Regions from separate parts of the Alteromonas alvinellae genome, predicted to be linked through region 1. Evidence: predicted binding sites of a transcription regulator. Region 1 holds the regulator's gene; the other holds the start of a gene.
The links. The regulator FliA, encoded in region 1, starts transcription of late flagellar genes. The targets are predictions, from matches to a motif close to CTAAAGNTNNNNNNNNNNNNGCCGATA.
Positions count from the first base shown of each region.

Region 1 (3,527 bases):
CACCAAGTTCGATTTGGCGATTCATAAGCTTCTTCCACTCTGGCATGACCTTTTCGATCCGCTCCGACAGCATTTCTGCTATCGGCATGCTCGCCTCAACGGCATCCATAGTAGTATTAGCAGCTTTTTCAGTTTCTTCAATTACGTAGGTAAGGCGGGACTGCGCATCAGGAATGTCATCTGTAGCTAAATTTTTGATGCGGTCGTCTATTTGAAAGTTATTCAACGCGTCGTGGAGTTGACGCGTCAATTTACCTACTTCAGCAAACAACTCAACGTTTTCTTTCATTGAGACGGCTTCAAGTAGTGCGCTAGCTGAAGTCTTATCGCCTTCTTCAAGAAAGGCGACAAGTTGTTTTGCTTCCTCTAACGATATTGGAACGTTTACATTCGTTGTCATCCAGTAAACCTCATTTATCTGGTGAGCGTCTGGATCAACCTAAACGTTCGAATATTTTATCTAATTTTTCTTTTAGTGTTGCTGCTGTGAACGGCTTTACAACGTAACCATTTACACCTGCTTGCGCCGCTGCAACGATTTGCTCTTTTTTCGCTTCCGCAGTAACCATAAGCACAGGCAAATGCTTAAGCTTATCGTCTGCTCTTATAGCGCGAAGCAAATCGATGCCCTGCATACCAGGCATATTCCAATCGGTCACAACAAAGTCGAAATCGCCCTGTTGTAACATAGGTAATGCAGTGCTTCCGTCATCCGCTTCCTGGATGTTGGCAAAACCCAAATCTTTTAGCAGGTTTTTGATGATTCGTCTCATGGTAGAAAAGTCATCGACCACGAGAATTTTCATGCTTTTGTCCAAAATAGCCTCCAGTGAGGGGTTAATTGTTATTAATCTCTATTCTTCGTCAGCTTGCCACGACTTCATTCGTGATTTGAGTTTTAACATGGCTTGACTATGAATTTGACTGACTCTCGACTCACTTACATCAAGAACTTCGCCTATTTCTCTTAAGTTTAGTTCTTCATCGTAATAAAGTGAAAGTACAATCGCTTCTCGCTCAGGTAATGTCGTAATTGCATGGGCAAGCGCTTTTTGAAAAGCACCCTGCATTAAATCTTCTAACGGTGCGTCACTGCCTCTACTTTGTTCAGTAGTAATAACATCTTCCGACACACCTAAATCTTCAATACCCACTAGCTTTCCGGCATTTACTTCATTAAGCATCTGGTGATAATCCTGCAAGCTTACGTTAAGCTTGTCAGCAATATCTGAATCTCGTGCATCGCGCCCTGTCTCGCTCTCTACTTGAGATATCGCTTCCGTTATGGCGCGGCCGTTACGGTGAACAGAACGCGGGGTCCAATCACCTTTTCGTATCTCGTCGAGCATGGCACCACGAATTCGAATTCCTGCGAAGGTTTCGAAACTTGCGCCTTTAGAGCCGTCAAAGTTTCGAGCGGCCTCTAGCAACCCAATCATGCCTGATTGAATAAGGTCATCAACAAGTACGCTGGCAGGCAGTCGCGCAATCAAATGATGCGCAATTCGCTTTACCAGAGGCGCATGTCTTTCGACTAACTGCGATTTATCTGTTTGTTGTTGATAAGCGGCTGCCTTGCTGTTCAACGCTGACTTCCTACGGCTTTTTCTGCAACTAATTGTTCAATGAAAAATTCTAAGTGGCCACCGGGCTGCGCTGGAATTGGCCACGTAAGTGCTTTACTTGCCAACTTAGTTATCGCTACTGCTGCCGGAGAACCTGGAAAGGCGTCAACAATAGCCGTTTGCTTGCGCACCGCCTTGCGAATATTCTCGTCGAAGGGCACTGTCGCCACTAATTCTAGTGCAACATCGAGAAAACGCCCTGTCACTTTGCTTAATTTGCTAAATAATTCCTGACCTTCACGCACATCGCGCACCATATTGGCTACGACTTTAAAACGAAAAACACCGTGCTCGCGGTTAAGAATTTTTATTAGTGCGTAGGCATCTGTTAAAGATGTTGGCTCATCGCATACGACGACCATAATATCTTGTGAGGCCTTTGAGAAGCTCAATACCATATCTGATATGCCTGCCGCGGTGTCGACAATAAGCACATCTATCTGAGACCGTAATTCGCTAAACGCTCTGATTAAACCAGCGTGTTGCGTTGGTGAAAGCTCTGCCATTGACTGCGTGCCTGATGTGGCAGGCGCAATCTTAATGCCGTGAGGACCGGTCACTAGCACTTCGTCCAACGTGCATTCTCCAGAGAGTACATGAGATAGATTTTTCTCAACCCTTAGCCCTAACATCACATCTACGTTGGCAAGGCCAAGGTCGGCGTCAAGAACCATTACTCGCTTACCCTGCTTCGCCATCGCGATAGCGGTGTTAAGTGTAATGTTCGTTTTACCTACGCCACCTTTACCACCAGTGACGGCGATTACTTTGATTAACCGTGATTGCTTCATTTTTCTTAAGCTACTCGCTTGATCGTCAATCATACTGCTTATGCTGTTTTAATTGCGTTGTTACCACTAGTATGATTCAAACCGTACTTTTTATAAAGCTTTGCAGCAGCGGAAACCAAAGATTTCGCTTCTGCAATCTTAATGTCTTCAGGCACTTTTTGACCATCGGTGACATAACTAACCGGAAGTTGGTATTCAACTGCTGCACTAAGCACCTCTCCCAAAGAGTAGCACTCATCTAACTTTGTGAAAATACAGCCACTTAGTTCAATATCATCATACGCTTGAATAATTCTCTGCAAAGCAGGGTATTGCGTATTAGCTTGCGCTACCAAATATTTTTTTACTTTTGGCATTTGGCCGTTGTCGAACTGCTTAATTTGCTTAATTAATCGACTATCACGTTGACTAAAACCTGCTGTATCAATCAATACTAGTCGCTTATGGCGAAGTTGGAACAATAAATCTGCAAGTTCTTCACTAGTTTGCGCTTTTCGCACAGTACAGCCAATAATTTTTCCGTATGTCGCTAGCTGCTCATAGGCTGCAATTCTATACGTATCAATGGTTATCATAGCCACCGACTCTGCACCGTATTTCTGCGCATAGCGAGCGGCTAACTTTGCAACAGTGGTTGTTTTACCCGTACCCGTTGGCCCTACGAGTGCAACAGCACCTTGTGCGTTAAGTATATCGTTACCAGTAACATTTATGCGATTAGCCAATAGGTTAAGAAGATAAACCCATGCGTCACGTTCGTTGTAGTGGGCCGGTGTATAACTTAAAAGCTGTGTTGCTAGCGCGCTACTTAACCCCATATCAGTTAATCGCGTGACTAGGTATTGATGAACAGGTTTTTGACGCTTGTTCTTCGCTTCCATTAAGTCGGCAACTTGATACTGTAATACGTCGCGAAGTGAAGCTAACTCTTCTTTGATTTGTGCAAGTTCTGCCGACTGAGATACCGGCGTTTCGCCTATGCTTGAAGCTTGATGTTCTGGGAAAGCGTGTTGACTAACAGTATCTTCACCAAATGATTGATTTTCTATATCGTCAATAAACGCCTCTGAAAAGTCTAAGTGCGAAGCAATTTCATTGGCGTGCTTAGCGT
Region 1 is NZ_CACSIH010000021.1:2,583-6,109, reverse strand. Features, by position in the region: gene ACX5KA_RS01450 (protein phosphatase CheZ) at 1-400, opposite strand, end outside; gene cheY (chemotaxis response regulator CheY) at 435-818, opposite strand; gene ACX5KA_RS01440 (RNA polymerase sigma factor FliA) at 855-1,586, opposite strand; gene ACX5KA_RS01435 (MinD/ParA family protein) at 1,583-2,449, opposite strand; gene flhF (flagellar biosynthesis protein FlhF) at 2,455-3,527, opposite strand, start outside.

Region 2 (3,527 bases), on a different contig from region 1:
AAACAAGTCTTGGTCCTTCAGCAGTTCCGGTTTCAATAATATTAGCAGTCACACCAAAGTTATCAGCAGAATTGTTTACCAACTCCCGTAAGTCTGCAAGCGAGGTTGTGCTATCGACAGTTATAGTAAAGCTTTTATCTGTATTTACCGCGAACGTCAAAGAACCGGTTCCTCCAGATAAAAGTGCGTCTGAACTCGACGAAAAATCGCCAGCGTTAGTCGTTATCCGGCTTCCTGCTGACAACTGATCCACCGTTATGGAATAACTGCCTCTTAATGCAGAAGAAGACGCTTCGGCAGAGAGAACATCATTATCCTCTGAAGGGTTTTTGACGGTTGGTTCCCTACCGTTTATGTCGCTATCAGTGCGGAGTTCGTCTACTGAATCTTTAAATTCAGATAGCTTAGACTTTATTTGGCCTAGACCAGAGATTTCGGCTTCTACAGCCTCTTCTCTCGCGTTTAAGCTTTCTTCCTTTGGCTGCCTTTCAGCCGAAATAAGCTGTTGTACCAAATCATCTAAAGCTAGCCCTGAGCCAACACCTAATGATTGTATCGTCATAATTTACCCCTCAGACTTGTTGATCAATGAACATTCCTACCGTTTGTCCAATATCGTTTTGCAAGTCTTTAATTCTTTCAGCGAGTTCGAGAACATCCTCAGAAGGAATCTGTCTTATAACCTCATCGGATTGCGCGTCTTTCACGATTACCACAGAGCGATTAGTTTCCTCGTCTATTGAAAATGCAAGATCCCGATTTTGAGTCTTTAAAAAAGATTCTACCTTCTTAGTCGCCTCATCAAGCGTAATTTTCGCTTCTGATGACTCGTTATCGGCGATTATTCGGCTTACTTGAGTAGAAAATTGATCATTACTCGCTATAAGTTCATCTGCATTTGTGTTTTTAGACTTATTCTCACTGTCCAGTTCTTGAGAAATAACACCAGTCTCTGATTTTACTCGTATTTGAGGCTCGACATCTCTCCCCATAGAGGGCGAAGCAAATACTTGACCACCTTGCATATTTTGAATTTTCACGAACTATCTCCCCATCTAAAACACAAAAACGAGTGCTCGCAATAAAGCGGGCCCCCGTTTCTGAATTACTGTGCGACTTTTAGAGTATAGCTTACCCGAGCAAAGACAGCGCGGTTTGTGGACGCTGATTAGCCTGACTAAGTACAGAAACAGATGCCTGCTGAATTATCTGGTTTCTAGTCAAAGCCGCTGTTTCAGCAGCGAAATCTGTATCTTTTATCTGAGAACGCGCCGCTGAAACATTTTCTGAGATGTTACTTAAATTTCTGATTGTTGATTGAAAACGATTTTGTAGTGCGCCAAGCTCCGCACGCTGAGCTCCCAATACCGACAGCGCAGCATCCACTTCGGCAAGCATACTAGATGCTCCACCGGCAGAAAGGACATCTCCATCTATCGATAAGCCATTAGCACCAAACCCACCTGTTCTTGAAAGGTTCACGCTAATCGTCTGATTAGCGTTTGCACCAACAAGAAATTTTGCGGAAAAGCCGCCTGCAAGCAAAGTAACGCCACCGAATTCTGTTGTTGCTCCCACTCGAGAAATTTCTTGACGAAGTGCCGAAACCTCTTCTTGCAATGCTTTTCTATCAGCTGTGCTGTTTATACCGTTTTGCGATTGTACAGCAAGCGTTCGTATACGCTGGAGAGATGTAGTTGTCTCCTGTAACGCTCCCTCTGCAGTTTGAGTAAGCGAAATAGCATCGTTGGCATTTCTTACGGCTTGATCTAAACCTTGAATTTGTGACGTCAGTCTGTCAGTAATCTGCAAGCCTGCAGCATCATCAGATGCACTATTTATTCGAAAACCTGAGGAAAGACGTTCAAAAGATGTATTCAATTTATCACTAACGTCAAAAAGCTGACGCTGTGCATTTATTGATGATACGTTAGTATTTACAAATAAAGACATGTTACTACCTCCAAGAGACCTGACCGTACGTATTTCAGCCAGCTCTTTCCAGTTAAAACTAGCAAGGTCACTACGCTTACTAATCCATCATTAATAAAAAAGTATATTACCCCTCAACAATGGTATCGGCTCAAACTTTAAGTTCTTGAGCTTTTTTTTCATTATTTTGAATAAATAATTCGGCAATAATTTAAATTACTGTTTTTTATAATAAAAATATGCACGTAAATTACGTTATACACTGATATGAGAGTGCTTTTGTTGAAACCTATACCATCGCTTCAATTGGGCAAATGATACAAAGTATTCGAGCAATAGAGGTTCAGATACATCAACGAGGCTTGTTTGCTACGACTAGGGATAGATGAAATAATTTTTTCGACAATTAGAAGCAGAACCCAGGAAGACAAACAGAAAATTGGTACCATTATTGCATTAATCCAAATGGATTCTAGCGTTGCTCTACTGGAATTTGAGATTGGTGAGACGATTCGGCGATTATAAAAAAGGCCGAGACGTTCATCTCGGCCAATTTGCTCACGTTAGGAGATGGAGCAAAATTCGTTTTTGTCGGCTAACAGGGCTTAGTAGATTAAACTGGCCTCTCAACCAACACTTCTACATTTTCGGACCTGTTGGTCGGCATTCTATTTAAAAGGGCGGCAATAAAGCCGTCCTTTTCACTTTTAGGATGGCCTCTCAACTCCTTCCTATAACTTCAACTTTATCCACCAAGAAGCGACAACGCGGCTTGTGGACGCTGGTTAGCTTGCGACAACACTGTAGTTGTTGCCTGCTGTAATATCTGATTGCGGGTCAATTCTGCCGTTTCAGTGGCAAAATCTGTATCCTTGATGCGAGACCTTGCAGCAGAAACGTTTTCGGATATATTGCTCAGGTTACGGATGGTCGACTGGAATCTATTTTGGGTTGCCCCTAACTCTGCGCGAGTGCTCCCAATAATAGACAGCGCGGCATCCACATCGGTCAGCATTGCAGAAGCGGCACCTGCGGAAAGTACGTCTCCATCGATTCCTAAACCCGAAGCGCCAAAGCCACCGGACCTCGAGAGATTTATGCTAATTTTCTGATTAGCATTTGCTCCAACTAAGAAAGACGCAGAGTAACCTCCAGTTAATAAACTTACGCCGCCAAATTCAGTCGTAGAACCAATACGAGACATCTCATTTCTCAATGCTTCAACTTCTTCGTTCAGCGCAACTCTGTCTGCAGTATTATTGATACCGTTCTGTGACTGAATAGCTAGCGTCCGTATACGCTGAAGAGCGTTGGTTGTTTCTTGCAATGCACCTTCCGCAGTTTGTGCTAAAGAAATTCCATCATTTGCATTTCTTACAGCCTGGTCCAGCCCCTGAATTTGAGAAGTCATCCGATCGGTTATCTGAAGTCCTGCAGCATCGTCGGCAGCACTGTTAATACGAAAACCAGACGAAAGACGCTCAAATGCAGTATTTAAATTATTGCTTGTATTAAACAGCTGACGCTGGGCGTTCAATGATGACACATTGGTATTAACAAATAGACTCATGAGTCTCTCCTAACAGTTTCGAGTA
Region 2 is NZ_CACSIH010000031.1:20,920-24,446, reverse strand. Features, by position in the region: gene fliD (flagellar filament capping protein FliD) at 1-562, opposite strand, end outside; gene ACX5KA_RS02300 (flagellar protein FlaG) at 573-1,040, opposite strand; gene ACX5KA_RS02295 (flagellin N-terminal helical domain-containing protein) at 1,132-1,953, opposite strand; gene ACX5KA_RS02290 (flagellin N-terminal helical domain-containing protein) at 2,678-3,502, opposite strand.
Region 2: a site for FliA is predicted at 2,077-2,103, ahead of ACX5KA_RS02295 (flagellin N-terminal helical domain-containing protein). Genes of this name have one in related genera too.